2 regions of the Pseudoalteromonas sp. GW168-MNA-CIBAN-0100 genome follow, and region 2 is predicted to be linked to the other one. Evidence: predicted binding sites of a transcription regulator. Region 2 holds the regulator's gene; the other holds the start of a gene.
The links. The regulator ArgR, encoded in region 2, controls arginine synthesis, uptake and breakdown. The targets are predictions, from matches to a motif close to ANTGAATANNTATTCANT.
Positions count from the first base shown of each region.

Region 1: the regulator ArgR is predicted to act here: its motif matches at 6,873-6,890, upstream of argC (N-acetyl-gamma-glutamyl-phosphate reductase).

Region 1 is NZ_JBEOOL010000007.1:63,477-79,236, forward strand. It holds gene serB (phosphoserine phosphatase SerB) at 1-338, shown strand, start outside; gene AAEY62_RS05865 (PilZ domain-containing protein) at 359-2,836, opposite strand; gene radA (DNA repair protein RadA) at 3,199-4,584, shown strand; gene AAEY62_RS05875 (aq_1923 C-terminal domain) at 4,661-5,593, shown strand; gene argE (acetylornithine deacetylase) at 5,656-6,816, opposite strand; gene argC (N-acetyl-gamma-glutamyl-phosphate reductase) at 7,041-8,051, shown strand; gene argB (acetylglutamate kinase) at 8,052-8,819, shown strand; gene AAEY62_RS05895 (ornithine carbamoyltransferase) at 8,827-9,759, shown strand; gene AAEY62_RS05900 (argininosuccinate synthase) at 9,756-10,958, shown strand; gene argH (argininosuccinate lyase) at 11,008-12,873, shown strand; gene AAEY62_RS05910 (hypothetical protein) at 13,139-13,339, shown strand; gene AAEY62_RS05915 (hypothetical protein) at 13,356-13,889, shown strand; gene AAEY62_RS05920 (hypothetical protein) at 14,897-15,415, shown strand; gene AAEY62_RS05925 (hypothetical protein) at 15,408-15,760, shown strand, end outside.
Region 2 is NZ_JBEOOL010000010.1:125,537-141,296, reverse strand. It holds gene lpdA (dihydrolipoyl dehydrogenase) at 1-1,181, shown strand, start outside; gene AAEY62_RS08490 (tRNA-uridine aminocarboxypropyltransferase) at 1,506-2,186, shown strand; gene AAEY62_RS08485 (hypothetical protein) at 2,197-2,712, opposite strand; gene AAEY62_RS08480 (Fe(3+) ABC transporter substrate-binding protein) at 3,650-4,654, shown strand; gene AAEY62_RS08475 (ABC transporter permease) at 4,654-6,285, shown strand; gene AAEY62_RS08470 (ABC transporter ATP-binding protein) at 6,286-7,335, shown strand; gene AAEY62_RS08465 (Dyp-type peroxidase) at 7,384-8,283, shown strand; gene argR (transcriptional regulator ArgR) at 8,291-8,758, opposite strand; gene mdh (malate dehydrogenase) at 8,984-9,916, shown strand; gene ispB (octaprenyl diphosphate synthase) at 10,003-10,974, opposite strand; gene rplU (50S ribosomal protein L21) at 11,397-11,708, shown strand; gene rpmA (50S ribosomal protein L27) at 11,725-11,982, shown strand; gene cgtA (Obg family GTPase CgtA) at 12,123-13,280, shown strand; gene folA (type 3 dihydrofolate reductase) at 13,354-13,845, shown strand; gene AAEY62_RS08425 (DUF3718 domain-containing protein) at 13,924-14,301, shown strand; gene galU (UTP--glucose-1-phosphate uridylyltransferase GalU) at 14,596-15,480, shown strand; gene AAEY62_RS08415 (peroxiredoxin) at 15,669-15,760, shown strand, end outside.

The DNA of each region.
Region 1 (15,760 bases), on a different contig from region 2:
TTCAAGAGCTTATTAATTTAGATGAAGTGCACGCTAATGTACTCGAGTTTAAAGACGATAAACTAACAGGTAAAGTACTGGGTACAATTGTAGATGCACAACAAAAAGCAATTATTCTAGAGTCGTTACAACATAAACTAGGGCTTGAGAAGTCGCAAACAGTTGCTATTGGCGATGGCGCAAACGATTTAGTCATGATGGGAAAAGCTGGCCTAGGTGTAGCAGTGCATGGCAAACCTAAAGTAGTTGAGCAAGCACAAGCGGCTATTTGTGAAGGGTCATTATTACAATTGTTGTATATGTTGGCCATTCCGTTAGATAAAGAGCCCGCTCTTTAAAGTTGTTTAAGTTAAACCGCTTAGCGTAAGCGGTTTAACCAAATTAGTTTACGGCGGCCCATTTGTTCAACTTGCTCTTTTTTAAGCTCTAAATGGCTTAGAGCTTCTTCAGTTATATCTACTACGTCCCCCACACCCGCAACAGCCCATAAAGCTTCCTCTAAATCTTTTGCTTTATGCATAGCGTATTGGCTTACGTATTTTAGCTCGTTTGATAGGTAGTCAGTATCGGGGCGACCTGTGCGCGAAATATACAAACGCATCACAAATATAAGTTGTGATGTAATGTCTTTACTAATTTGTTTATAAAAGCTGGAGTAGTCTTCACCTAAAGCGCATTGGCTAACAATAGCCTCTTCAATTTTGCCCTTACGAGGGTCGAAATTAATAGCGAGTGTAAAAGCAAGCGGTGCATCTTGGCGACTGCGATCTTTAATATTAGGCGTTATTACATTAATAATTTGCTCTTCGGTAAGAATACTCGAAAAGTCAGTTTTGTTACCTAATAAGCCAAAGTTTTGCAAAATAACATGCATAGGACTGGCGTATAAGCCATAACCAATTGCACCTGTTTTAAAGTGTGCAGCTTCTTTGTGTAAATACAGCGGAAATTGGCATACACTTTTTGTAACCATATTTCTAAGTGCAGTAGATAAGCCTTCTACTTTTGGCGCTTCTTCAGATACTTTAAGTTTGTCTTTATTACCTTCTATTAGCTGAGTGAAAAAAGTCACGCCAGCATGGGGTAAATCAGCAACACGATTCGCTTTTAGGTTAATAGTAGTGAATGACTTACTAATGGCCATTATTTCGTACTTTAGTTCGCTAAGTTTATGCTTTTTAGTTATTTTTTGAAGCTCAGGAAATGTTAAAAGTACTATATCGCCTTTTTTAAATGTGACTGGTTGCTCGCACTCTAACTGCAAACCCATTACAGAAAAGTCACGTGTATAACCGTTAAATACTTCATCATTAATAGTGACACTAACTGGTGTTTTATAAAGGTAGCGCTTATGCGAGCGTAAATTTACGTATTCAAGTGGCACAATATCTAAATAAGGTGGCGTTTTATGTTTGGCGTGGCCAAAATGCTTAAGCTGATTTACTAACGCTTTATCAAAAGTAAGTTGTTTATAATCTGCTTGCTCTGTTTTATTGCCAATACTTGTAAGTACAACAATATATTTAACGTCTTTTATAAGGCCTTTAACTCGAGGGGAAGGCGGCTTGTTGAGTTTTTCAATATTAGCGCCAGCACTATTAGGTAATGAAAGCGGTATAAAAGAATCATCTGGATGACTTGGCATTATTTGTATTTTAAAGCACTGCCAACTTTCTTTTTGGCTACCAAAACCTAAAAATAGATCACGTAATTTAGGGTTATTATTTAGCTCAGTTCGTGTCGCGGAGTAATAGTAAATTTTACCCGATGATATATGTGTAAATGTATAGAGGTAATCTTCTTTGACCGCGGTAATTTGGGTTAGTAATTGTGTAATGCGCTGATGATTGAGTATATTGTACAAACACGGTGTTTTTCTTTCATTGGTAAAATAGCGCTGGATAAAAATATTATTTTCAGTAGTAAGGCTAAGGCTTGGGTAATACTGTTCATCTTTTTTGCTTAAAAATACATATAAAGACGTTACACGAGGGATGTAGTATTGCTCATACCCCTTTGATACTACAGCATCGAGCGTGTTATCTAAATTTACTTTATAACGACGTTTATTACCGTGAATAAAGCTTTCTAAAAAGTCATTAAAGGCATCGTTATTTTCGATATAAGTGCGTTTTAAGCGAATGTGGTTGTATTCACGAGAGATATTTTCAACGGCAACAACCTCGTATTGAATACCGTTCTTTAGGCCAAGTTCAAAGTCTTGTTCAAGGCCTACCAAGCGCATTGCTATTAGTTCACCTTTTTTTATAGAGTAGCGCGTTGCAAGCTTAACTTTACAACCGCTTAAAGATATATCTGAGGTGCTAGCAGCAATGTTCTTTTTATCTTTGTAATCAATAGTTACTTTTATTGAGTAATTCATCCGTTCTTCACGGCGGCTCTCGTAAGAGGCAAACTTAATTACTTCAGTGCTTAAGTTACTTTCTGATTCTTGTAGTTCTGATTTTTCGGCGGCTTGTTTTTGTAATACGCGGTGGTTATTTTCTGTATTCATTACGGCTTCGTAAACGGCTAGGGTATATTCACCATGCTGTTTAAGTGCTTTTTCAAACACTTCAATGGCTGTGTCATCCATAAAGTGCTGTTTGCCGTTATGCTCATACGGTTTTACTTGGCCCGTCACTAATCCACGAAGATCAACAAAGCGTGCCACTGGCTGAGATAAGCGTGACATTTCCATTTTCATCAAAAATTGCTCAGGTTTGGTTAACCCAGCGGTTTTTGATTTGAAAATTAGGTCAAATTTAGCATTGCCTAAATATGTTTTTAACTCATTCACGAGGTCTTCGTGTTTGAGCATTATGTCATCAGCCATTTATAAAACCATCACCGTCTAATTGAAAAAGTAGGTATACTGTTAAGTCCATTTATTAGAAGTTCAATAAACGTTAAATCGCGCTATGTTATTAATATAGGTACAATTATTTTAGTTACTACTGTTTAGCTCTTGTTATTATGTGTTATATGCCATTTTGTTGGCAAGTTACTTTAAACTATTTCAAAGCAAAAAGTATGCCCTAAATTATAGCTAAAAAGAAACACCATGTGTATTTAATGATTGTGACGCTAGATTTTTACGCAGGCAAGAGTTTGTTGCTAAGTAAATGCTTGAAGTGGCAAAATAAGTTATTAACAGTAAATGTTTTTAAAATTAGAGAATCGTAGATAAGGTTATAAATGACTAAAGCGGCAAAAATAGAGTTTGTGTGTACAGAATGTGGCATGAACTACCCACGTTGGCAGGGTCAATGCCGCTGCGGTGCGTGGAACACATTAGCAGAATTTAAACCTTCAGCAGGGCAGAGTAAAAAAGCGTCAGTTCGAGCAAATGTAGGTGGTTATGCTGGCGGTGCTGGTGGCGGCTCTAAAAAAATTAATGATATTGCTACGTCAGAGGCAGAAAAACAGCTGACAGAAATTGGCGAGCTCGATCGTGTGCTAAGCGGTGGTGTAACGACCGGCTCTGTTAATATAATTTCGGGTGATCCAGGTGCTGGTAAAACAACATTGCTATCTGACCTAGTAGCGAGAATGTCACAACGTATGCCGTCACTTTACTGTACGGCCGAGGAGTCATTATCGCAGTTTAAAAACAGGGTAAATCGTTTAAAGTTAAACTATAACCCTGACGAGCTTTATTTACTTTCAGAAACCAGTGTTGAAACCATCATTGAAGAGCTCGAGAAAAATAAAATTAAGTTTGCTGTTATTGACTCTATTCAAGCGGTTGTAACCGAAACGGCAAATGGTAGCCCAGGTTCCCCTTCGCAAGTAAAAAGCGCCGCCCAAGCATTGACTCAATACTGTAAGCAAAATGATGTAACCATGTTCATTATTGCTCATGTAAATAAAAATAACGAAATAGCAGGTCCTCAAACACTTGTACATATTGTCGATGCGCTTTTACACATAGACACCAATGATGGGCAAATTCGAACCCTTAGGGCAAATAAAAACCGCTTTGGTGATATAGATACCGTTGGCATTTTTAAAATGTGCGAACGCGGTATGTTGAGTGTTGATAACCCGAGCGAAATATTTTTATCGGGGTCTACAACCGACTCGCCAGGCTCTACAATTACCTGTATCCGTAAAGGTAATCGAAATTTACTACTTGAAATTCAATGTTTAACTACCGAAACCGAGGCGGAATTTCCGCAGCGTGTTTGCGTTGGTTTAAACATGAACCGCATAAAAATGCTGACTGGCATATTACGAAAACACACTAAAACCAAAATATTCCACGATACGTTTTTTAATATTGTGGGTGGCCTAAGAATAGATGAAACAGAAACTTGTATTGATTTAGCATTGGTTACCGCGCTACTTAGCAGCTTAAATGAATTTGTTGTGCCACGTACCACGTGTATTATGGGCGAACTCAGCTTAAACGGCGATGTACGCCCAATTGATAGTGGTGTGCCACGTGTTAAAGAAGCAGCACAACATGGTTTTACAGAAATATATATTCCATTTCGTAATTACCATAAGTCGATGGAAGGGCTGGGCGCTAAAATTACCCCAGTTAAAACAGTACATGAGTTGCTTAGTTTAATTAATTAACGCTTATCGGTGATGTTCTTCGATGTTACTCTTGAGTTAAGATTATTTTATATAAAGAATTCAATAAGGAAATAACATGAAAAAATTAGTAATAGTTGCAGCGATTGTAGCTGCGGGCGTTGGTGGCGTGAGCTATGCAAATTATGTAGCTACACAAGAAGTGCGTGCAGAAGTAGATAAGCAACTTGCTTTAGTAAGCGAGCAAACTGGCGCTACATTTAAATATGCTGGTTTATCGGCAAGTGTTATTTCAAAAAGCGTAGAAATAACAAACATGGAAGTAATAAGCCCTGAGGGTGACAATGTTGCTAATATTCAAAGCATTGAAATAACAGGTTACGAGCCAGATAAAATATCACCGCATACATCATTTGATGTAAAAAGCTTTCAGTTTGACAAAAATTTTGTTTCAAAATTACCTGCTGATACAAACGAAATGCTAGCCTCAGCAAGTTACGATTTACATTCATCACTTGATTACGATGAAGAGTCTGGCAATAGTGATGTAGTAGTTAAGCTTGATGCAAAAGACATTGTTAGTTTTAATATGGATATGGGCTTGGCTAATTCAAAAGCATTAATGGATGCTTCATTAGCGATTAGTAAAGCGCAGCAAGAAGCGGGTAACCAGCCACTTACTTATGAGCAAGAGTTACAGCAGCAAACACTTGTTATGCAAGCAATGAGTAAGTTAGAGCCGCGCAATGTTAGCTTTGCCTTAAATAACCAAGGTAAGTTAAAAGACTTACTATCAAGTGAGCTTGAAAAGCAAGGCATGACGCTAGAGCAAATGGAAATGATGTTAGAGCAGCAGTTACAACAAGCTCCTGTAACTGAAAATATTGCAGAGGCTTTAACTAGCTTTGCTAAAGGTTTAAATTCATTCAGTGTGTCAGCAAAGCTACCTGAAGGTAAAACTATGATGGAAATTAACCAACAAGTTATGATGCTAGTAGGGCAACCTGAAGAGCTAGTTAAGTTTATTAACTTAGAAGTTAAAGGTGATTAGGCCTTAGTTTTGTATTAATAAAGGCGCCAATTGGCGCCTTTATTATTTTGTGTTGTTAGCAGTTAGTGACTCTGATTGCTAAAGCAGTTTGCTTTTATGATATTGGTGATTATTTGTTGCGATGGTTTTATTTTTTCCAACGCTAAAAACTCATCAGGCTGATGCGCTTGGTTAATTGAGCCTGGGCCCATTACGATTGTTTCACAACCGAGTTGCTGGATAAACGGCGCTTCAGTGCAATAATTTACCGCGACAGCTTTTTGCCCCGCTATTTTTTCAGCCATTTTCACTAAAGCACTGTCGGTGTTACCACTAAATGCCGGGATTGGTTCATGTAAATCAATAACACTCACCGCATTTGGATATTGCTGATTTATCTCTTTTGTTGCATCAAGCACTAATGCTTGTAGTTCTTGTACACTTAAACCTGGTAATGGGCGCATATCTATATGCATTTCACAGCAACCACAAATTCTATTCGCATTATCGCCACCATGAATATTGCCTAAGTTTAATGTTGGATAAGGAATCTCAAAGTGATTTATTGAATACTTATGCTTTAATTGCTCTTTTAAGATCATCAATTTTGTAATCACTTTATGCATTACTTCAATGGCGTTAAGGCCACGTTCGGGATCTGAGCTATGCCCAGAGCGACCAACGACTCTTATTGCTGTACTCATATGGCCCTTGTGCATAAATACTGGCGTCATATCAGTAGGTTCGCCAATTATACAGCGTGCAGGTTTTAAATTAGGGTGCTTACATATTTGTTGTGCACCTGCCATAGTTGTTTCTTCATCGGCAGTGGCGAGTATTAAAATAGGTTGAGTTTGCTGCTTTTCATCAAGTTCACTAATCGCTTGTAATACAAAAGCAAAAAATCCTTTCATATCAATGCTTCCCAGCCCATACAATTTATTGTCTAGTTCGGTAAGTTTAAACGGATTGTGGTTCCAGCGGCTGTCATCAAAAGGCACTGTATCAGTGTGGCCCGCAAGCATTAACCCGCCATCGCCTTTTCCACGTTTTGCTAATAAATTAAAGCGGCCCTTACCTCCTTCTAATTCAATAATTTCACACGTAAAATCGAGTGTTTCGCACCACCTCGCAAGGAGTTCAATTACGTTTTTATTGCTCATACACAAGCTGTCTTCAATTGCACTAATAGAAGGGGCTGCAATCAATTGTTGATACATAGAAATAAACGAAGGCAAAGGCATAAAAAAATCCAAAATTATTATTCAATTTAATTGCATAACAATATAAAAGTATTTATGATGAATATCAATTCACTTTTTAAGCATAAATATATTAAAGTAAAGCTATGAAAATAATGCGACGATAATCTACAAATTCATTAAATTAAGTCTTAATTTAGCGTCTTAGCTAGTTTAAGCGAACAACATATATATTTAGCAGTAAATTTTAAAATAACGAGTAATCAATGAATGTAGTTATTATTGGCGCAAGCGGTTATAGCGGCGCAGAGTTAGCAAGCTTAGTTGCTAATCATCCAAACCTTACCTTAACAGGCTGTTATGTATCTGAGGGTAGCTTAGATAAAAATAAATTACTAAGTGATTTATACCCAGAGCACCTTGGCTTACTAGATTGTCCTTTACTTCCTCTTAGTGCATCAGCTTTTGATGACATTCAAAGTGATGCTGACTATGTGTGTTTATGTACCGATCACAAAGTAAGTGTTGATTTAGCGCCTCAATTTTTAGCTATGGGTAAAAAAGTATTTGATTTATCTGGTGGCTATCGCCTAGCAAGTAATGATGATTACGTTACTTATTATGGTTTTGAGCATCAACACCCAGAGCTTTTAAATGAAGCGGCTTACGGTTTAGCAGAGTGGAACCATGATGCTATCGCTAACGCAAAGCTAATTGCTGTTGCAGGCTGTTACCCAACAGCGGCGCTCAATGCACTTAAACCGCTTAAACAAGCAGGCTTATTGAGCAGCGAAAGTATTATTATTAATGCCGTTTCGGGCGTTACAGGTGCCGGGCGTAAAGCGAGTGTAGGAACACATTTTTGTGAGGTATCGCTTGCACCTTATGGTTTGTTTAACCATCGCCACGGTCCTGAAATTGAACAACACCTTGGCCACAAAGTATTATTTACACCGCATCTAGGTAGCTTTGCGCGCGGTATTTTAGAAACTATTTATGTACAACTTAAGCCAGGCGTTACCAAGGAAAGCGTTGCATCTGCTTATCAAGTGCTTGCTAACGAACCATTAATTCGTTTGTTAGGCGATAAAATACCTTCAATCAAAGGTGTTGCTAAGCAACCATTTGTTGATATTGGCTGGCAGCAACAAGGCACGCAGTTAATTGTAATGTCTGCCATTGATAACTTATTAAAAGGCGCTGCTGGACAAGCTTTGCAGTGTATCAATATTTCTATGAATTTAGATCACACTACGGGCTTAAAAGGAGCGTTTTAAATGAGTAAAAAAACGTGGGTTATTAAACTCGGTGGTGCAGTACTTAATACAGAAAATGCAGCAAAAGCGTTATTTGACGTGCTAAGCGAGCAAAAAGATGATGAGTTTGTCATTGTTCATGGCGGTGGTTCTTTAGTAGATACATGGCTAAAGCAAGCGGGTTTTGCTAGTGCTAAACACCAAGGTTTACGTATTAGTCCAGCAGAGCAAATGCCTTATATAGTGGGTGCGCTTGCAGGCTGCGCTAATAAACAATTAATGACTCAAGCTATAAGCGCAGGGCATAAGCCTGTCGGCTTAAGCCTTTTTGAGGCGGGTGTGACTGCAACTCAAAAATTAAAAGCGCTTTGCTTAGTAGGTAAATGCACAAGTAACGACGATTCTATCATCAATGATTTACTTAGAATTTCTCGTTTACCTATTGTTAGCTCTATCGGCTTTGATGAACAAGGCTTGTGGTACAACGTAAATGCAGATGAAGCTGCAGCGGCTATTGCCAGTAATTTAAATGCAGAACTAATTTTTATGACGGATGTAGAAGCGGTACTTGACGCAAATAAACAACCGTTACATCAACTTGACACAAAACACATTGATACTTTAATTACAGATGGAGTAATTGTGGGCGGGATGGAGGTCAAAGTTAAGACCAGCCTTCACGCTGCCCAACATTTACGACGCGGTGTGTATATTTCCAGCTGGCAAAAGCCAGAAAATTTAACTGCTCTGCTGCAAGGTGAGCATGTCGGAACAAAGATTACACCATAGGTTTATTATGTTTGAGAATTTTTTAACGGGTTTAGAATTAGACCAAGAAGGCGCACTTAATTTATTAAAGTTAGCGCAAGATATAAAAGCAAAGCCAGAAAAATACAGCCAAGTATTATCGGGTAAATCAATCGTAACATTGTTTGAAAAACAAAGTTTACGTACACGTTTATCGTTTGATATAGGTATTAATCGCCTTGGTGGTCATGCTGTTTATTTAGATCAGCAAAATGGCGCTATGGGTGCACGTGAATCAATTAAAGATTTTGCACTTAATATTTCTACTTGGGCCGACGGTATTGTGGCGCGTGTAAATCAGCACAGCACATTAACCACGTTAGGCGAATATTCATCGGTACCTGTGGTAAATAGCTTGTGTGACTTGTACCACCCTTGCCAAGCACTTGCTGATTTTTTAACACTTCAAGAAGTACATGGCGATGTAAGTGAGCTTAAAGTAGCTTACTTAGGTGAGGGCAATAACGTGACTCATTCATTGATGTTACTTGCGGCAACGTTAGGTACTGACTTTGTTGCTGTAACACCAAAAGGGTGTTCGCCAGATTCACAAATACTTAAAAAAGCAGAGCAAATTGCAGCAATGAATGGCGCATCAGTCATGGTGAGCGATAGAGTTGAAGCTGCGGTTGGTGCAAACGTTGTATATGCAGATACATGGGTATCAATGGGTGATACAACGCCGCTTGAGCAAGTAAAAGAAAAATACATGCCTTATCAATTAAACCAGGCATTGCTAGATCAAACAGGTGCGACTACGGTATTGCATTGCCAACCGGCACACCGTGAATTTGAAATTACCTCTGAGGTAATGGATGGTCCAGCATCAAAAATTATTCAACAAGCAGAGAATCGCATGCATGCGCAAAATGCCCTGCTAGTTACATTACTAAATCCAAATTTTGTTAAGGAACACCTATGAGTTCAATTAAAAAAGTCGTTTTAGCCTATTCTGGTGGTCTTGATACGTCGGCTATCGTGCCATGGTTAAAAGAAAACTACGGCTGTGAAGTAATCGCGTTTGTTGCCGATGTAGGTCAAGGCGCTGAAGAGCTTGAAGGCGTAGAAGCTAAAGCAATTGCCTCTGGTGCATCTGAATGTTACGTAGTTGACTTAAAAGATGAAATGGTAAGTGATTACATTTACCCAACGCTTAAAACGGGCTCAATTTACGAAGGTACTTATTTATTAGGTACTTCTATGGCGCGCCCAATTATTGCTAAAGCACAAGTTGAAATTGCACGTAAAGTAGGTGCTGATGCACTTTCTCATGGTTGTACTGGTAAAGGTAATGACCAAGTTCGTTTTGAATCATGTTTTGCAGCACTAGCCCCTGATTTAAAAGTAATTGCGCCATGGCGTGAGTGGGACTTATCGAGCCGTGAATCATTACTTGATTACTTAGCAGAGCGTGACATTCCGTGTTCAGCATCTGCTACAAAAATTTATAGCCGTGATGCTAACGCATGGCATATTTCGCACGAAGGTGGTGAGCTTGAAGACCCATGGTGTCAACCAACTGAACAAGTATGGACTTGGACTAACTCTCCAGAGCAAGCACCAGATAAATCAGAACTAGTAACATTAAAAGTTGTTGAAGGCGAAGTGGTTGCTGTAAATGGCGTAGAGCTTAAACCTTACGATTGTTTAGTCAAATTAAACGATATTGCATCGCCTCATGGTGTTGGACGTGTTGATATTGTAGAAAATCGTTTAGTTGGCATGAAGTCACGCGGTTGTTATGAAACGCCAGGCGGCACAGTCATTATGGCTGCGCTTCAAGCCATTGACGAGCTAGTGCTTGATAAAGCAAGCCGTAAGTGGAAAGAAGTACTCGGTGGCGAGTTCTCGCATTTAGTATACGACGGCCGTTGGTTTACGCCTCTTAAAGATTCTATTTTAGCCGGTGCTGAAGCACTTTCTAAAGTGGCAACAGGTGAAGTGGTACTTAAGCTATACAAAGGCCAAGTAACTGCAGTTCAAAAGCAGTCACCAAATAGCTTATACAGCGAAGCATTTGCTACATTTGGCGAAGATGATGTGTACGACCAATCACACGCTGAAGGCTTTATTCGTTTATTCTCGCTTTCAAGCAGAATTTCAGCACTCGCTAAAAAGTAATTTATTACGCCCCTTATAAAAGGGGCACTACAGGGTTTGGAGAGATTTCATGGCATTATGGGGCGGACGTTTTTCTACGGGTCCAGATGAGGCGTTTAAGCAATTTAACGACTCTCTTCCCTTTGACTACCAGTTAGCAGAGCAAGATATTATTGGCTCTGTGGCATGGGCTGGTGCACTTGAACAGGTAAGTGTACTTTCAAGTGACGAGCACACAAGATTAGTGGCTGCATTAAATGAGCTGCTTGAAGAAGTTAAAGCAGATCCACAAGCGGTAGCTACTTCAGGTGCAGAGGATATTCATTCACATGTTGAAGCAGCTCTAATTGAAAAAGTAGGTGATTTAGCTAAAAAATTACATACAGGCCGAAGCCGTAATGACCAAGTTGCCACCGACTTTAGATTATGGTGCCGTGATACGGCTGACCATTTACTAGATGCTATTGCACAGCTTAAAGGCGAGTTTGTAGCGCTTGCAGAGCGAGAGCTTGGCACAATATTACCAGGTTACACGCACTTACAGCGCGCACAACCAGTATTGTTTAGCCACTGGTGTATGGCGTATGTAGAGATGCTAGAGCGTGATGAAAGCCGCCTGCAAGATGCTAAAGCGCGCATGAATTTTTGCCCATTAGGCAGTGGTGCATTAGCAGGTACTGCTTATCCGATTGATCGCCAAGCATTAGCGCATGGGCTAGGTTTTACAGCGGCTACAAAAAATAGCCTTGATGGCGTATCTGATCGTGATTTTGTGTTAGATCTTTTAAGTTGTGCGTCTATTTCGATGATTCACTTATCTCGTATGTCAGAGGATCTGATTTTTTATAATTCGGGTGAAGCCGGATTTATAGAGCTGGCTGATAACGTAACATCAGGCTCATCGCTCATGCCTCAGAAAAAAAATCCTGATGCACTCGAGCTTATTCGCGGTAAAACCGGACGTGTATTTGGTGCATTTAGCGCTATGATGATGACGTTAAAAGCGCTGCCACTTGCATACAATAAAGATATGCAAGAAGACAAAGAAGGCCTGTTCGACGCTATGCCAACATGGCTTGCATGTATTCATATGGCGCAAGCATGTATTAAAGGCGTTAAAGTAAACGGTGATAAGACACTTGCTGCAGCAAAAGGAGGGCATGCAAATGCCACCGAACTTGCTGATTACTTAGTTGCTAAAGGTGTGCCATTTAGAGAAGGGCATCACATTGTAGGTGTACTTGTACAGCTTGCGATTAGCGAAGGTAAAACGCTTGAAGAGCTATCGCTTGAGCAGTACAAATCAGTAAACACTGTATTTGAAGACGATGTTTACCCAGTACTTGAAATTGATGCATGTATAAAAGCACGTAAAGCCCTTGGTGGGACGTCTATTGAACAAGTAACTAATGCTGTTAAAGAAGCCAAAAAAAAACAGCAAATAACGGTACGTGATGCAAATTTAGATGATGTAGAAGCAATTGCCACACTTATACAGCATTGGGCAACGGTAGGTGAAAACCTGCCTCGTGCAAAAAGCGATATGGTGCACTCTATTAACGAGTTTGCAGTAACAGAAATAAATGGAAAAGTGTCGGGCTGTGCGTCGTTATACATTTACGATACCGGCCTTGCTGAAATACGCTCATTGGGTATAGACCCAAAAAGTAAAGTGTCGGGGCAGGGTAGACAGCTTGTAGATCATCTACTTACTAAAGCCAAAAAATTGGCACTTAACCGAGTTATTGTATTAACACGCGTACCAGATTTTTTTGAACAACAACGTTTTACTTTTTGTAGCAAAGACTCTTTGCCTGAAAAAGTAATGAAAGATTGTGAACTTTGCCTTCGTAAAGAAAATTGTGACGAAGTAGCAATGGAATATATTTTGAAGTTAAGTACACGTGCGGAGATCCCGTGTAAATACGTAGCTTAAAATCCCTGGATACAAAAAACGTACGGTTATCCCTGTGCGTTTTTTTATGTTTGTAGTAAACTGGTCGGAGCTGTTTGGTTTGATTATATAAGTATGTTTTGAGTGAGTTTTAAGGTGTCAAAAAAAGTTGGCACATTGGTTGCTTCGTATAAGGTAGATAGCAAAATAGCTATCACTACTTTAAACAGGTGATGCATTTATCTACATAATGATGTGGTTAAAAGTTGCACCAAATATAATTAAAACTTTTACAAGGATCAATCACATGCAAGTTTCAGCTAATAGCCAAGTACAAATGCAAGCATACAACAAAACACAACAATTAAAGCCTGCAATGGAACAAACTGCTAGCCCTAAAACCCTGCAATCTGATACAGTAAGCATTTCTCAAGAGGCTATTGCTGCAGCAAGTAGTGATAGCTTACAACGCGGCGGGGGCAGTGTAATGCCTGTCAGACCAAAGTAATAATTTAAGGTTTTAAATGATTCTAACTGAGCTTTTTGGGTTGTTCTCACTGTCTGCTTTTACGATGTGGGGATTTCTGATGACTTTCTTTTTTAATGTGTTTGTATACTCATTAGATGTAAAAAGAGGTACAACTCTTCTGCTCAGTTCATTTATTATGATGATATCTTATACCTTATCTGACTACTTCTATACATGGCTTTCTATTAAAAACTCAATATACTTGGATTGGGCTTTGTATGATATTTCTACTATTTTAGCGTTAATATGTATATATAAAATAACAGAAAAAACAACACCTTCTTTTTTGTATTTAATTGGTGGATTGTCTATAAATTCGATTTTCTTTTTTTGTATGTATTTAGATATGTATATATTCGGAAATATGGAACGATGGTTTTTTTGGGATGTTTATACATACGCAGTTAATTTAATGGACTTAATGATGATAGTCGCATTAATTGTTGATAGAGACTTCCTCGGTCTTCATAAATTAAAGAACAAAATCCTCAGCTACTTCAAGTCAAACGATACCCATAAAGTAACCTAGTTTAAAATGTACTTAACTGGTGCTTTTCTGGATTATATAAATGCTTTTACACAATGGGGCTTTTTAATGGCCTTTTTGTACTGCTTAGTATCTAGTGTCAATATTAAAAATAAATCCCTTCTCATTACATCAAGCATTATGTTGTGTTCATATTTTTTAAGTGGATACTTTACTATATTGAATGCTCCTTATTTAGATTGGATTTTATATGATTTTCTTACCATAGTAGCGATACTCTTTTTTATAAAAATTGACTTTATTAAATGTTGCCCAAGTGCCAATTTTATTCTGATAGGTTTAGTCATTAATAGCCTCCTCGCATCAGTAATGCATTACGATCTATATATTCTTTACCACTTAGATGAGTGGTGGTATTGGAGTTTTTATTCTGTTGGGAGTACTTTAATAGATGTATTGATGATGCTCTCGCTAATACTTAATAAAAATCTTATAAAAATGTCGCCTTTAAAAATTATTAATTTGAATAAAAAAAATCTTAATAATAATGAGTGAACTCATAATTAGCCCAACAGTTTCTTTGTACATAGGTGCATTTGTACAATGGGGATTCCTTATGGCCTTTTTGTACTCCCTTGCTCATTCGATTAATAAGCCTAATAAAGAAAGAGTGTATTTGTCTTTGGTTATGAGTATTTCATATTCATTTAGTATATTTACAAATCTGGATACGGTAACTTATCTAGATTTTTTGTTTTCCGATATTTTAACTCTCCTAGTTATTATTTCCCTTAGGCGGCTCTGGCATGATGGTATTACCTATCTATATATCATTACTGGTTTAGCTATAAACTCAACTCTACATTTTCTCATGCATTACGACATCTATATATCAAATAATACAAGCTACTGGTGGCTTTGGAATGCTTACGCAATAGGGGTCAACGCTGCTGATTTCATAATGGTAGCTATATTTTTTATAAACAAAGATTTTTTATACTTGATGAAATTTAGAAATGGTTTGATTGCGAGTTTGAAGAGGATAGTTAGTGTCTGACATACTGTGGGATCTGGTAGCGATTAGAGATTATGTAGGTATTTTTATTACATGGTTCTTTGTAATTGCATTTCTTTATAATTTATCAGCAAGCATAAATAGTCCCTATAAAAATACAATGTACCTTTCTGGTATTATGATGATTTCGTATACCTTAAGTACACTGTTCGATATGGTTATAGTGTCTCACTTAAACTATTTTTACTTCGATATTGTAACTCTAATTATTATTTTTACGTTTAGGTACTACAGCCGAAGCCCAATTCCTAACGCATTTTATTATCTTGTATTTGGTCTGAGTATTAATGCATCTTTATTTTTAGCTATGCATTACGATATAGAGATTCTAGGTACTCTATATTATTGGTGGTTTTGGAACGTTTATGTATTTGGTATGTACTTTACAGATTTGATAATGCCATTAGCGCTTATCTTTAACAAAGATTTTTTAGGTCTAGTTAAGCTTACTAAATTTTTAACTGAAAAATTTAAAAGGTCACGCAATGCATGATTTTTTATGGCAGCTGGCTAGTTTATACGACTATATAACTATTTTTACTACATGGTCTTTTGTACTCGCTTTTTTATATAATTTGTCTGCAAGCATTAACAAGTCTGACAAAAGCTGCACACAACTTGCATTCATTATGATGGTATCTTACACCTCAAGTATTTTTATGGATCCCTTGAGCAACACACCCCATTTGACCCTTTTTATATTTGATATCGTAACTATGTTTTTTCTGATTATATGGCTGATATACTTTAGTAAAAACCTCCCCGTAGCCTTTTATTATCTTTTAGTTGGACTTAGCTTTAACGCATTTGTTTTTTTTGGAATGCACTACGACAGTAT
Region 2 (15,760 bases):
ATCTTGACCAAGTTCGTACTTGGAAAGATTCTGTAGTTGGCCAGTTAACTGGTGGACTAGAGGGCATGGCTAAAATGCGTAAAGTGAAAGTTGTATCTGGTTACGGCAAATTCACTGGCAGCAATACTTTAGTAGTTGAAGGCGAGAAAGACTCTACAACTATCACGTTTGATAACGCGATTATTGCAGCAGGTTCTAAACCAGTTAACTTACCTTTCATCCCACAAGATGACCGTGTAATTGATTCAACTGGCGCGCTAGAGCTTAAAGATGTACCAGAAAAACTACTTGTACTTGGTGGTGGTATTATCGGTCTTGAAATGGGTACGGTTTACCGTGCACTAGGTTCTGCAATTGATGTTGTAGAATTTGCTGACCAATTAGTTCCAGCAGCTGATAAAGACATTATCAAAATTTACCAAAAATACGTAAGCAAAAAATTCAACGTAATGCTTTCAACTAAAGTTGTTGGTGTTGAAGCTAAAAAAGATGGCTTATACGTAACGTTTGAAGGTAAAAACGCACCAGCAGAACCTGTACGTTACGACAAAGTGCTTGTTGCAGTTGGCCGTACTCCAAACGGTAACTTACTTGATGCTGAAAAAGCGGGCGTAAACGTTGATGAGCGTGGCTTTATTAATGTTGATAAGCAATTACGTACTAACGTAAGCCATATTTTTGCAATTGGTGACTTAGTTGGCCAGCCTATGCTTGCGCATAAAGCGGTTCATGAAGGTCATGTTGCTGCAGAAGTTATTTCTGGTCAGAAGCATTTCTTCGACCCTAAATGTATTCCTTCGATTGCGTATACTGACCCAGAAATCGCTTGGGTAGGTGTTACTGAGAAAGAAGCAAAAGAGCAAGGCCTAAAAATTGAAACTGCGGTATTCCCGTGGGCAGCTTCTGGTCGTGCTATTGCATCATCTCGTACTGAAGGTTCTACTAAACTTATTTTTGATAAAGAAAGTGGCCGTATAATCGGTGGTGCTATGATCGGTATTAACGCGGGCGAAATGCTTGGCGAAATCGGTTTAGGTATTGAAATGGGTGCTGATGGTGAAGACTTAGCGCTTACTATCCATGCTCACCCTACATTGAATGAATCAATCGGCCTTGCAGCTGAAATTTTTGAAGGTTCGATCACTGACTTACCAAACAAAAAAGCAGTTAAAAAGAAGTAATTTAACTTTTTAGCATTTGTTTGAAAAACCCAGCTTCGGTTGGGTTTTTTTATGTCTGGTTTTTAATTTAAGAGATGTTGAATTAATTCAATGATACCAATCTGCTTATATATGGGGTCTATTTAACGTTAAGAAAATTACGCTAGAACTAGGCAAAAGTTTTTGTATCTAGTTGTTCTAAATAAAAAATTTTTAACGACGTTATAGTGCAATTTAATTCGTTAAATTGATCAAAGATTTATGCAGGTTGGTATGGCTATAAATATAAGATTAAATAGCGATAAGTCGTTACAATGCGCGCTTAATTAATTGAAGGTAAATACAGTGAAAAACTCAGTTTTAGCATTACGCGCTCAACAAATAAGTGAATCCCGTCGAGAGTTTAATGCTCGAGGCGGTAAATTAGAACGCTGTGAGCAATGCTTAATAGCTAAGCACTACTGTATTTGTAAAGGTGTTGAGCATGCAGATTGTAAAGCAGCTGTGTGCTTATTAATGTATCACAATGAAAGTTTTAAACCTTCTAATACTGGGCGCTTAATTGCTGAAATAGTGCCAGATAACCACGCATTTAGATGGGATAGAACAGACCCAAACCCCGCTCTTTTAGCTTTGATAAGCGATTCACAATATCAGCCAATGGTAGTATTCCCTGCTGAAGATGTAGAAGAGGGCAGGGCCATTACCGAAATAAGTATTGAAGAGGGTAAAAAACCGCTATTTATATTTTTAGATGGTACCTGGCGTGAAGCTAAAAAAATGATTCGCAAAAGCCCATACTTAGATAACTTGCCTGTACTTTCTGTTACTGCTGATAAACTATCTGATTACCGATTACGTGTTGCCCCTCATGCGCATCAACTAGGCACTGCTGAAGTGGCTATTATGGTGCTAGCGCTTGCGGGAGAAATGGATGCATCTTCTAAATTAGAACAGCATTTTATTAAGTTTCGTGATGCGTATTTGCTTGGTAAGCGCAATAAAGGCCGACCGCTAGAAGAATAGTTTTACGCAGTTAAGCGAAAGCTTGCTGCTCTTTTAAGTGAGCAAGTGCTTTATTTTGAATTGCTCTGAAGCCTTCTTCAGATGTTAATTGTAAAACCGTATTATATAATTGGCTTACGCTATTGTGAGCCGGAATAAACGAGGTGCAGTCCTCACCAATCATATCCTTAGCCTCTTCGACTCGCTTTAAAAAGTAACAGCTAATATCGGTTTTTCCCTTAAAGTGAGTAGTCGCAATAGCGTTTGCTATTCTATTAAGCTGATAACTAAATTCATCAGGTCGAGAACCCTCACCCCATTTACTAATAGAAATATCGCTTTCTAACTGGATAATTACGTTAAGTATGTTTTTAAACTCACTCATTGGCATATTTAAAAAGTTATAACCTTTGGGGCTAAATAAAGCTTTATACGGATTTTTGTTGGGAGTTTGGGCACTAAAAACACCAATTGGTTTTGCTGTACTTGCGTCTGATACTTTACATAAAAAGGTATTGCTTTGCGGCATTTTAAAATTCATATCCATTGAGTATTTATGATCCTTGCGTTACTTAGTTATCGGCGCAATTAATGAAAAACTTAGCGAAATTTAAAATATTAATAAAGTATTTGAAGGTATTAATATTGATTAACTGGGATGCAGTATTACCCTGCAAAAGTTAGTGGTAGTTGCTTAGAGCTTTACTAAACCCAAATTTTAGGCAAAGAAAAGCGCGCTCTATCTCTAGGCGCGCTTGCGGAATCTTCTAATTTTCTGCATCCTGCAATTGAACTTAATCAACTCCAATTTTTACTAATCCATGTTTATTACTATATTACTTTTTAGTTCTATGTAATGTAGACCATCCGGGCCTGTATCCTTAAATTCCTAAACATCCTGTAGGGTAAATACTATTACCAAATCCTTAATTACACTTCCTAGTGTATCCCTATTTTAACCAATCCATTGTGTTGCCTTAAAGGCCTGTCCATTTATTCCTTAAACATCCTGTTAAACAACTTAGCCGTGTTGTTATCCTTTTCGCATCTTCCTGACGCTGTCCTTTTTACAACATTGCGTTGTGATACTCATCCTGAGCCTGTCCTAAAATCCGTGTTGTCCTGGTAACCTAATCATTGGTTGGTTGAGTAAGCAGTCCATTACCTTTTACTCAATAAGCGTCATTGCTTGGTTGGTGCGTAAATTATAGTGCAATAGAGCAACTAAAATAGGGATAAAACTACATTCAATTAGTATTTACGCAATAGTAATAATGTGAAAGCTCAATTAATACAGGTGCTTAGGTTGTTTTTGTGTGTTTTTTATCTTGATTTTTACTCATTAGCTGTCACATCCGTGAGACATCTCTTACACTGCATTTCCTTTTTGGGCGTTATTTACATATTTACATTTATTTAAAGTGTGCACTTTTTGAATGAGCGCGGTAGAATTCGATGATAATAACAATTATTTAGGTGAAATAATGAAGACAGTATTTACACTTGTTTTAGGATTAGCAGCATCGGCACCAGCCTTTGCAAGTGACGTTGTTAATATCTATTCTTTTCGTCAGCCGTTTTTGATTCAGCCAATTTTAGAAGATTTTACAAAACAAACGGGAATAAAAACCAATGTTGTTTTTGCTAAAAAAGGGTTAATTGAGCGTGTTAAACGTGAAGGTAAACATAGTAAAGCCGATTTAGTATTAACCTCTAATTTTAGTGCGCTTATTCAATTAGAAGATTTAAAATTAACACAAACTATAAAAAGTGACAGTGTAAATAATAACGTGCCTGCAGCTTTTCGTGACGGTGATGGCCAATGGGTCGCGCTTACTAAGCGAGTTCGTAATGTGTATTCATCAAAAGAGCGAATTGGTGCGTTACCTAAGCTCACTTATGAAGATTTAGCAGATCCTAAATACAAAGGACAAATTTGTACGCGTTCTGGCAAACATCCATATAACTTAGGTTTAGTGGCTTCTATGATTGCACACCATGGTGAAGCGCAAACCAAAGAGTGGCTTGAAGGTGTTAAGGCTAATTTAGCACGTAAACCTCAAGGTAACGATCGTGCTCAAGTTAAAGCCGTTAAAGAAGGTTTATGTAACTTGGCATTAGGTAATAGTTACTACCTTGGTAAAATGCTAGAAGATAAAGAACAAAAAGGTTGGGCTGAGGCCGTAAATATTAACTTTCCGAATCAAACTAATCGTGGCTCACACATAAATGTTTCGGGTGCGGTTATTACCAAATATGCTAAAAACCCTGAAAATGCATTAAAGCTCATAGAGTATATGACCGACGGTAAAGCACAAAACATGTATGCCTCATTAAATATGGAGTATCCAGTTAAGTCGGGTGTTGAACTATCAAGTTTGGTTGCGTCTTGGGGGAGTTTTAAAGAAGACAGCTTGCCACTTGATGAGATTAGTAAATATCGTCCGTTAGCACTTAAGCTAATTGATGAGGTGAAGTTCGATCTTTAATGACTAATAAATTTAAGCTGTCTAAATGGCAGCTCTTTGCGTGGTCGACTGGCTTAATTCTATCGGCCCCGTTGTTTTTTCTTCTTTTTGAATCTCTACAAGGTAGCTCTGAGGTGTTTTCTCACCTGTGGGATACCGTGCTTTGGGATTACATAACCAATACCGTATTGCTTGTTTTAGGTGTTTGCGTCCTTAGCTGCGCCATAGCTTTGCCACTTGGATGGCTAACGGCTTACTGTAGTTTCCCGGGTAAAAAACAGTTTGAATGGGCACTTATGCTGCCCCTTGCTATGCCCACCTATATTATTGCCTATGTATACACTGATTTATTAGATTATGCGGGCCCGGTGCAAATAGCACTGAGAGAATGGTTTGGCTGGCAATCGCCTAATGACTATTGGTTTTTTGATATACGTACATTACCCGGCGCCATCGTTATGATTGCCTTGGTGCTTTATCCGTATTTATTTTTGATTTTTAAAACGGCTCTTCGCGAGCAGTCATTCAAATTAGTACAAGCTAGCCAGTTAATGGGGTTATCTCCTTGGCAAAGTTTCTTTAAAGTAAGCTTAGTACTCTCTCGTGGGGCTATTGTGGCGGCTCTTGCGCTTATAAGTATGGAAACCATGGCTGACTTTGCAACAGTGAGTTATTTTGCCGTAAGTACATTAACGACTGCCGTATACGATACGTGGTTTGGTTATTACTCACTTACAGCGGCAGCTAAAATATCGGGTGTGATGTTATTACTGTTATTTTTAGCATTAATGGCAGAGCGCTTTAGTCGTCGTAACCAAGCGGTATTTGAGCGCCAATCAAGTGTAAATAGTGAATCTCTCTATGTATTAAAAGGAAAGTCAGCTTGGCTCGCAACGGCATTTTGCAGCTTTATTTTATTTATCGCGTTTGTAATCCCTATTGCAGTACTTATAAATTACGCCATTACCTACTTTGATAAAGCATGGAATGTAGAGTTTTTTAGTTACGCTTGGCAAAGTTTAAAAGTGGCTGGGGTTGTGAGCCTAATAACGATTACGTTGAGTATTTTTGTCGTTTTTTATCAGCGTGTGGCAAAGCAAACGTATCCGCTTATTCCTGGGCGTTTAGCAAGCACAGGATATGCGTTGCCTGGCACAGTACTCGCTATTGCGGTTTTATTACCGCTTACGTTATTAGAGAACACCATTAACACAGCGCTCGAGCCGTATAATTTAGATATTGGCTTGCTGCTTACAGGTAGCATTCTTACTATTATTATTGCTTATATTGTTAGGTTTTACGCCATTGCACACGGAGCAATTGAGTCGAGTTTTTTACGTATTAGCCCATCACTTGATATGGCAAGCCAATCAATGGGTAAAAGCCAAGGACAAACACTGCGTTTAGTGCACCTACCTTTACTGCGAAGAGGATTGCTTACTGCTGCGTTATTGGTATTTATTGAGTGCATGAAAGAACTGCCGGCTGCGCTATTGCTCAGACCGTTTAATTTTGAAAGCTTAGCTACTCATGTATTTCAGTATGTGAGTGACGAGCAGTTAGAGCTTGCTTCAATATCGGCATTATTTATTGTTATTGTTGGGTTTATTCCTTTGTATTTTATTAATCGTTCTATGGAGCAGCGTAGTTAAATGAGTAGTTTAATTTTACAAGGAGTGAGCTATCACTATAACGGCACAAAGGTTATTCACGATTTAGATTTAACAGTAGGTAAAGATGAAATTGTTTGTCTACTCGGAGCGAGTGGGTGCGGCAAAACGACCACGTTAAAAGCGATTGCAGGTTTAATTGAAGCTAAGCAAGGGTCTATTTTTATAGACGGTAAATTAGTGAGTGATGAGCAATCGTTTGTCTCGCCTGAGCACCGTAACATCGGCATGATGTTTCAAGATTATGCATTGTTTCCGCATTTAACGGTAGCAAATAATATCGCATTTGGGCTTAGTAAAATGAGTAAAGCTCAAAAGCAGCAACGCGTAGATGAAATGCTTAAGCTGGTACATTTAATTGGCTGTGCTGACAGGTTTCCGCATCAGTTATCGGGTGGCCAACAGCAGCGTGTAGCTATTGCTCGTGCATTAGCTTATAAACCTAGTTTATTGCTACTTGATGAACCCTTTTCAAATATCGACACACAAGTACGCTTTGAATTAATTGCCGATATACGTCGAATTATTAAGGCAACCCAAGTATCTGCTGTGTTTGTTACACATTCAAAAGAAGAGGCGTTTGCCTTTTCAGATACACTTGCCATTATGCATCGCGGTAAAATTGAGCAACAAGGCACGCCTGAGCAGCTTTTTGCAGCTCCATGTTCAAAGGAGGTTGCAGAGTTTCTGGGTCAAGGCATATACTTGAGCGCAGAAGTATTAACAGCAACTGAATACAAAACGCCATTTGGTTTAGTCGAATCTTATATTGAGAGTAAGCATGACGTAAGCGTAGGGCTTATATATGTACGTCCTCATCAAATAGAATTAGTGGCAGATAACCAAAGTGACAAACTCAGTAAGCGAGCTACAATCATAAGTCGTCGATTTATTGGTTCGGCGTATGTTTATTCGGTTGTTATTGATAAACAAGAAATTGAAGTTGCTGCACAATATGGCCAGTCATTTGAAAATAATGAACAGGTTATAATAAAAATAAAACCTCACACGGTGAATTTTTTCGAATCGTAATTAATTTGTTATTCGCTGTGTTTTTATCTGTAAAACTAAGGAATAACAATGGCGCAAGCGCAATCAGGGATTTGTGCTGAAGCAAACTTACACGGTTTGCACTTATTTTTTAATGTGTTTGATGGTCAAGATGAATCACTTCGCGCAAAGTTAAAACAAGTAAGCGCTATTGAAGAAGAATTTAGCGATCAATTTTCAGAATCAATGCTCTCTTGTATGGTTGCTATTGGTGCGCAATATTGGCCGCATATCCTCCCTGAATACATCCCAAGCGAATTACAGAGCTTTCCTAATATAAACCATAGCGATCATCAAATGAGCGTACAACCGTGCGATTTATTTGTGCAAATTCGCTCTGATCGTGAAGACGTTAACCATTTATTTGCGCTGCAAATTTTAAAACTATTTGCCCCCGATGTTGAGCTGGTGGAGCAAATTCGTAATTTTCGCTTTTTAGATGGTCGTGATTTTAATGGTTTTATTTATGGTGGCGACACCGCACATGGAAGAAAAAAGCGCGCTACGGCTTTAATTAGTAACCCTGGCAATTTTGAAGATCAGGGGAGTTATATTCATGTACAGCGTTATAAGCATGATTTAACTATGTGGCAGCACTTATCATTGAGCGAGCAAGAACAAATAATGGGACGTACGCGCCTTGATAACACGCTAATTACCCCTGCGATTGAAACCAGCCATGCTTCGCGAAGTGAGCTAAAAGACGAAGACGGACAACCGCTATTATTAAATCAGAGCATGCCTTATGGCGATGTGTATGAGCAGGGAATGTTATCAATTACATGCTCTTGTACGGGCACCGCATTTGAAAAAGTACTTAATAGTCGTTTAGGGGAAGGGGATTGTTACGACCACTGGCTTGATTTTACTCAAGCCGATATGGGTTCTGCTTTCTTTGCGCCTTCAGTCGGGTTTTTAAAACAAATTTAGTTTGCTATTAAACCGTATCAAATAAAATGCGAACACGTTCAAGTGTTACATCTATTTCAGATATTTTAGCAGGAGCGATAAAAATAGTATCGTCGCCTGCAATTGTTCCTAGTACGCCATCTGCTTTACCTAATGAATCTAATAAACGAGCGATAAGCTGAGCGGCGCCTGGACTGGTACGAATAATGATCATCATTTCGTTGTGCATAATGTCGATTACTAATTGGCGTAATGGGCTTTTAGCCGTAGGTACACCCATTTCAGCAGGTAAGCAGTAAACCATTTCTTGTTTGGCGTTACGTGTGCGTACAGCACCAAATTTACTTAACATGCGCGATACTTTACTTTGGCTTATATTGTCAAAGCCTTGATCTTTTAATGCATCAACTATTTCGCCTTGAGAGCCAAAATTTTCTTCTTTTAATAGTGATTTAAATGCTTTTACCAGTGCTTCTTGTTTATCTTGTGGTTGCATAGTCTTTATTCGTTTTTGTTATTTATGCCGCAAATTCTACACAAAAATGAATAATTATGCAGCAGTTGTTTAGTTAACTTGCCAGTTTGATGCGTTAAATCACAAAAGTTTACGACTATGGTCGAAAATATACTTGAAATAGACAGGATAAATTTGTTTTTAGTCGCTAATTTCATTATCTTAAGAGCCACAAATGTTTCCTACCTCAAATTACGGAGAATTCCAATGAAAGTTGCTGTATTAGGTGCTGCAGGCGGTATCGGCCAAGCGTTGTCTTTATTATTAAAAACAGGCTTACCAGCTGGCTCTGAATTATCACTTTATGATGTTGCACCAGTAGTACCAGGTGTTGCGGTTGACCTTTCTCACATCCCAACAGATGTTAAAGTAGCAGGCTTTGGCGCAGACGAATTAAACAAAGCGCTTGAAGGCTCTGACATCGTTCTTATCCCAGCGGGTATGCCACGTAAACCAGGTATGGATCGTGCTGATTTATTTAATGTAAATGCTGGTATCATCAAAACTTTAGCAGAAGGCATTGTTGCTAGCTGTCCTAAAGCGTTAGTAGGTATTATTACTAACCCAGTAAATGGCACAGTTCCAATCGTTGCTGAAGTATTCAAAAAAGCAGGTACTTACGACGCTAAACGCGTATTCGGTATTACTACGCTTGACGTTATTCGTTCAGAAGCATTTGTTGCTGAACTTAAAGGCGTAGACGTAGCAACTGTGAAAGTACCAGTAATTGGTGGTCACTCAGGCACAACTATTCTTCCTCTACTTTCTCAAGTTGAAGGTGTTTCTTTCACTGATGAAGAAGTTGCTGCACTTACTCCACGTATCCAAAATGCGGGTACTGAAGTTGTAAATGCTAAAGCAGGCGGTGGTTCAGCTACGCTATCTATGGGTGCTGCTGCAGCTCGTTTTTGTATGTCTTTAGTTAAAGGCCTACAGGGTGAAGAAGTTGTAGATTACGCTTACGTTGCTGTTGAAAATGGCGATGCAGAGTACTTTGCACATCCAGTACGTTTAGGTAAAAACGGCGTAGAAGAAATTCTTTCTTACGGCGAACTAAGCGCATTTGAAACAAAAGCAAAAAATGACATGCTTGAAACACTGAAAAAAGACATCAAAGAAGGTGTTGATTTCATGGCGTAATAGCCAAAGTAGAATAACAAAAAAGCCTGCATTTGCAGGCTTTTTTATTGCTCAGAATTAATTTCACACTGTGTAACTAGTTAAAACTAGTGGTCGCGGTCAACCGCAATACGAGCAAGGCTTATGAGTGCTTGCTTATAGTCAGACTCAGCTAAAAAGTCTAAACACGCAATAGCTTTGTCAGCTTCAAGCTCTGCTTTTTGCATTGTAAATTCAAGCGCATTAGTTTGCTTTAGTGCCGATAGAATGTCTTCTAAATGCTCCATACCATTACTATGCTCTATCGCATCACGAATAAGCTGCGTTTGCTGCTCGCTACCATGTTGCATAGCATAAATAAGTGGAAGCGTTGGTTTGCCTTCAGCTAAATCATCACCAATGTTTTTACCCAACTGCTCAGCATCTGCATTGTAATCGAGTACATCATCTACTAGCTGAAACGCAGTACCTAAATGCATACCATATAGGTTTAGTGCATCGAGAGTAGTTTGGTCTTGCTCAGTAATAATGGCAGCAAGGCCTGTCGCTGCTTCAAACAACTTAGCTGTTTTAGAGTAAATAACCTGCATATAACTGGCTTCGGTCGTATCTGGGTCGTTGCAGTTCATTAACTGCAATACTTCACCTTCAGCAATAATGTTTGTTGCATCGGCAAGTACTTGCATAACCTGCATTTTTCCAAGGCCAACCATAAGCTGAAATGAACGAGTGTAAATAAAGTCACCAACCAATACGCTAGCAGCATTACCAAATTCAGCATTTGCTGTAGGTGTGCCACGTCGTAAGTTTGATTCATCTACAACATCATCATGCAATAGCGTTGCTGTATGAATAAACTCAACAATTGTTGCAAGTGTTATGTGATCTTTACCCTGATAACCGAGCGCTTTGGCTGCTAAAATCGCGAGCATTGGACGAACGCGTTTGCCGCCACTGCTAACTATATATAAACCAAGCTGATTAACTAACGCCACATCTGAGCGCATTTGCGCATGTATAAGTTGATTGACGTCATTCATATCGCTTTCGATTAACGCCTGGATAGCTTTTATATCCATTGATCTCCGAGCCAATTTTTATGTGTGAACGGCGCAGATTGTACAACAAAAAATGCACTAGCTCGATATTTTGTGACGATTGATTGAAAAAACACTATTAAAGTACTTAATTTAGACTGAATTAGCCAAGATAACTGATTAATTGATAATCAATATACAGTTTATGGTGTGCTTAGATATTAAGCTGTGAGGGTCATATTTGAGTACATTAATTTATTTCGACTAAGAGTTAAAAAGCGCTTGGCAAAAGGGCTAATTAATATAAAATGGGGTAAATATTGAATTGCTCTCAAAGCAGCTACTTTTTATTCATTTTAATTACAAAATAGGCTTGCTAGTTATTTCGCGTTAGCGTAAACTTCGCGCCCTATCGAAGAATATTTTAGTTGCGCCGATTTGAGGGTGCACAGACGGAGTTAATTATGTACGCGGTTTTCCAAAGTGGTGGTAAACAGCATCGTGTGACTGAAGGTCAAACGATTCGTCTTGAAAAATTAGACGTTGAAACTGGTGCGGCAGTAGAATTTGATTCAGTACTTTTAGTTGCTGATGGTGAGAAAATCGAGATCGGTGTACCGTTCGTAAACGGTGGCAAGATAACAGCTGAGGTTGTTTCACATGGTCGCGGTGAGAAGATTAAGGTTGTTAAATTTAGACGCCGTAAGCATTCTCGTAAGCAAATGGGCCATCGTCAATGGTTCACTGAAGTTAAAATCACTAGCATTAGCGCTTAATTAGAGGTACTTAGAAATGGCACATAAAAAAGCAGCTGGTAGTACTCGTAACGGTCGCGATTCAGAAAGCAAACGCCTAGGTGTTAAGCGTTTTGGTGGCGAATCAGTTCTAGCGGGTAGCATCATTGTTCGTCAGCGTGGAACTCGTTTCCACCCTGGTACTAACGTAGGTATCGGTAAAGACCACACTATCTTCGCAAAAGCAGATGGTAAAGTTCAGTTTGAACAAAAAGGTCCTTTAAACCGTAAATACGTAACTATCGTAACTGAGTAATCAGTAAGGTAGTTAAAAACCCCGCCTTTGCGGGGTTTTTTGTTTTGTAGTCAGTCAAAATATATACCCAAGCCTGCATTTGTGTTGGCTTGGGTATATAATAGAGTTATTAAACAAGCCAATCCCTAAAGTGAGTAATCATGAAGTTTGTAGATGAAGTAGAAATTCGCGCAGAAGCTGGAGACGGTGGCAGCGGCATCGTGTCTTTCCGTCGTGAAAAATATGTTCCAGATGGTGGACCAGACGGCGGTGACGGTGGAGACGGTGGTAGTGTTTATCTACAAGCTGATGAAAACTTAAATACCCTAATTGATTATCAGTTTGAGCGCTTTCATAGAGCTGAACGTGGTACTAACGGTCGTAGCCGTAACTGTACAGGCCGAAAAGCCGATGACTTATTTGTTATGGTGCCTGTAGGCACGCGCATCATGGATGTTGATACCCAAGAGGGACTTGGCGACTTAACTCAAGATGGTCAACGAATTTTGGTTGCAAAAGGTGGTTTCCACGGCTTGGGGAATGCACGTTTTAAATCAAGTACTAACCGAGCACCTCGTCAAAAAACATTGGGCACACCCGGTGAAGTACGTAACTTAAAGTTAGAGTTACTATTATTGGCTGATGTAGGCTTACTAGGATTACCAAATGCAGGTAAATCTACGTTTATCCGCAGTGTATCTGCAGCAAGACCAAAAGTAGCTGATTACCCATTCACGACGCTTATTCCTAATTTAGGTGTGGTACGTCCTGAAGCAAATAAATCATTTGTTATAGCCGATATTCCGGGTCTAATTGAAGGTGCATCTGATGGTGCAGGCCTAGGTATTCGCTTCTTGAAGCATTTAGAGCGTTGTCGTGTGTTATTGCACATTATTGATGTAATGCCGGTAGATGGTTCAAACCCTGTTGATAATGCATTCTCGATTATTAACGAGCTACACCAATACAGTCCTAAATTAGCTGAAAAACCACGCTGGTTAGTGTTTAATAAAATAGATTTATTACCAGCAGATGAAGCAAAAGCGCTATGCGAAGCGATTGCAGAAGAGCTGGGCGAAACTGAAAATATTTATCACATTTCAGCAATTAATAAACTTAATACTCAACCTTTAATCCACAACATAATGACACTACTTGATAGCATGCCTAAAGAGAAGTTTGTACAAGTTGAAGATGAAGAAGTTGAATTCAAGTGGGATACCTATCATGAAAAAGCCACTAAAGGTAAAGGCAATGATGATGATTGGGACGACTGGGATGAAGATGATTACGACGTAGAAGTTGTCTACGAGCGTTAATTAAATAGAATTTATTAAAAAGGAGCTTATGCTCCTTTTTCTTTGTTTAAGAATAAAGTACTAGGTGTTTATTATGATAATTTCAATGATTGCAGCAATGGCAAATAACCGTGTAATTGGCCTAGATAATAAAATGCCATGGCATTTACCAGCGGATCTTCAGCATTTTAAAAAAGTAACTACGGGTAAACCTGTGATCATGGGTCGTAAAACTTTTGAGTCAATAGGCCGTCCTTTACCTGGGCGTCGTAATATTATTATTACTCGAAACAGCGAATATTCTGCAGAGGGTATTGAAACTGTAACCACCCCAGAGGATGCATTAAATCTAGTTTGTGATGTAGAAGAAGTGATGATTATTGGTGGTGGTAATATTTATGAGCAATTTTTACCGAAAGCAGATCGCTTGTATTTAACTTTTATTAATTTAGATGTTAATGGCGATACGCAGTTTCCTGATTACAACAAAATCGCAAATTGGAATATAAAAGAAGAGCAAGAAAACCTTCCAGATGATAAGAACAAATCTAGTTATAAATTCGTAACTTTATATAAAGAACATTAACATTATTGCGTAATTTTTGATAGATTGATATAATATTCGATAGTCTATGTAAGAACAAAGTATTATAAAGGGTTTGTCATGTTTAAATTACCAAAGCTAGTTGCACTTACTGCTGTTGTCGCTGTAAGTTCGTTGTCGTATACAGCACCAGCAAATGCTGAAGATCAATTAGCGGTATCTATTTGTGAGTACATTGCTGCTGATGATAAAAACCGATTACGTAGTAAGCTTAAAAGCTCTCGCGTAAAAATTCGTAATATCTACGATGCAGTACAATGTAATGGTAATAACTTACTACGTCATGCCGTTGCGAGTAATGCAGTAGATACAGGTGAGTATATAGTTAAAAACTTATCAAAAAGTGCTTTAACAGATGGTGCCGACATTGCTTGGGCTGAAGGCAACTTTGCCAGCTCACCACTTATTGCAGTAATTAAAGATCGCGCTGGTCTTTAATCATAAATAGATTTTACAGCTCTACTTCCAATAAGTATTGTTGAAAAATTGATTGGTCTAGGTTTATTATTAATAACAAACCTAGACTTGTTTCTCTTAGCTAATCTAATCTCACTTCCTAACAAAATTATTAATAAGTTCACTATTTACCTATCTATTTTATATTCCCAAAGTGTAGAGTCTTCACTTTAAAAGCAGCTTCAAATTTACTTCTTCAAAAGAGGTAACTTTATTCAGCTGGTATCTATTTTGTATCTGCTAGTTTATTTACAAACTTAATCACTAAGGATAGATATGAAAGCTGTAATTCCAGTGGCTGGCTTAGGGACAAGAATGCTCCCTATGACAAAAGCTATTCCAAAAGAAATGCTCCCTATAGTCGATAAACCACTTATCCAATATATTGTCAGCGAATGTGTGTCTGCTGGTATTAAAGATATTGTATTAGTGACGCATAGCTCTAAAAACGCAATCGAAAACCATTTTGATACAAGTTATGAGCTAGAAGCTACTCTTGAAAAGCGTGTTAAACGTGCTTTATTAGATGAGATTCGCTCTATTTGTCCGCCTGACGTAACTATTATGAGTGTTCGCCAAGGTGAAGCTAAAGGGCTAGGGCATGCTATTTTGTGTGCTAAGCCAATAGTAGGTGACGACAACTTTGTAGTGCTCCTGCCAGATGTGATACTTGATGCTTATACTGCCGATCAAGAAACTGAAAACTTAGCGGCCATGATTAAACGCTTTAAAGAAACTCAAGCAAGTCAAATAATGCTTGAGCCAGTAGCTAAAGAAGACGTTAGTAAATATGGTATTGCTGATATAAACGGTGTTGAGTTAATGCCAGGTAGAAGTGCTGCAATTAAAGCGATGGTTGAGAAACCTGATGCAGACTTAGCACCTTCAAACCTTGCTGTTGTAGGGCGATATGTACTGAGTAAGAATATTTGGCCTCTACTCGCAAAAACGACTGTAGGTGCTGGCGGTGAAATACAACTTACAGACTCTATTGACGCATTAATGGCGCAAGAAACCGTTGAAGCATTTCATATGAGTGGTCGCTCTCACGATTGCGGAGATAAGTTGGGTTATTTAAAAGCAATTGTAGAGTACAGCATGCGGGATAAAAAGTTAGGTAATGACTTTTCTCGCTTTATAAACGATTTGAATTTACCTTAACTACAGAGCAATAAATTTTATGAAAACTATAGAAGCTAAAATAGTTTTCATAAAATGTAGTGAACTCAGTCTATAAACCTTTGCTAGACTACCCTGAGTTACTAAGTTAGTTACACTTTACCTACACTGTAATAGGTTACGTAGTATGATTGTTACTTATTCTGTATTGATCTTTTAAAGGAACCACCATGATTGAGCAAGGCCAAGAATTACCATCGGTTACGTTAACGCAATTAACTGACGACGGAATGCAATCTCTTACAAATAAAGAGTTGTTTGA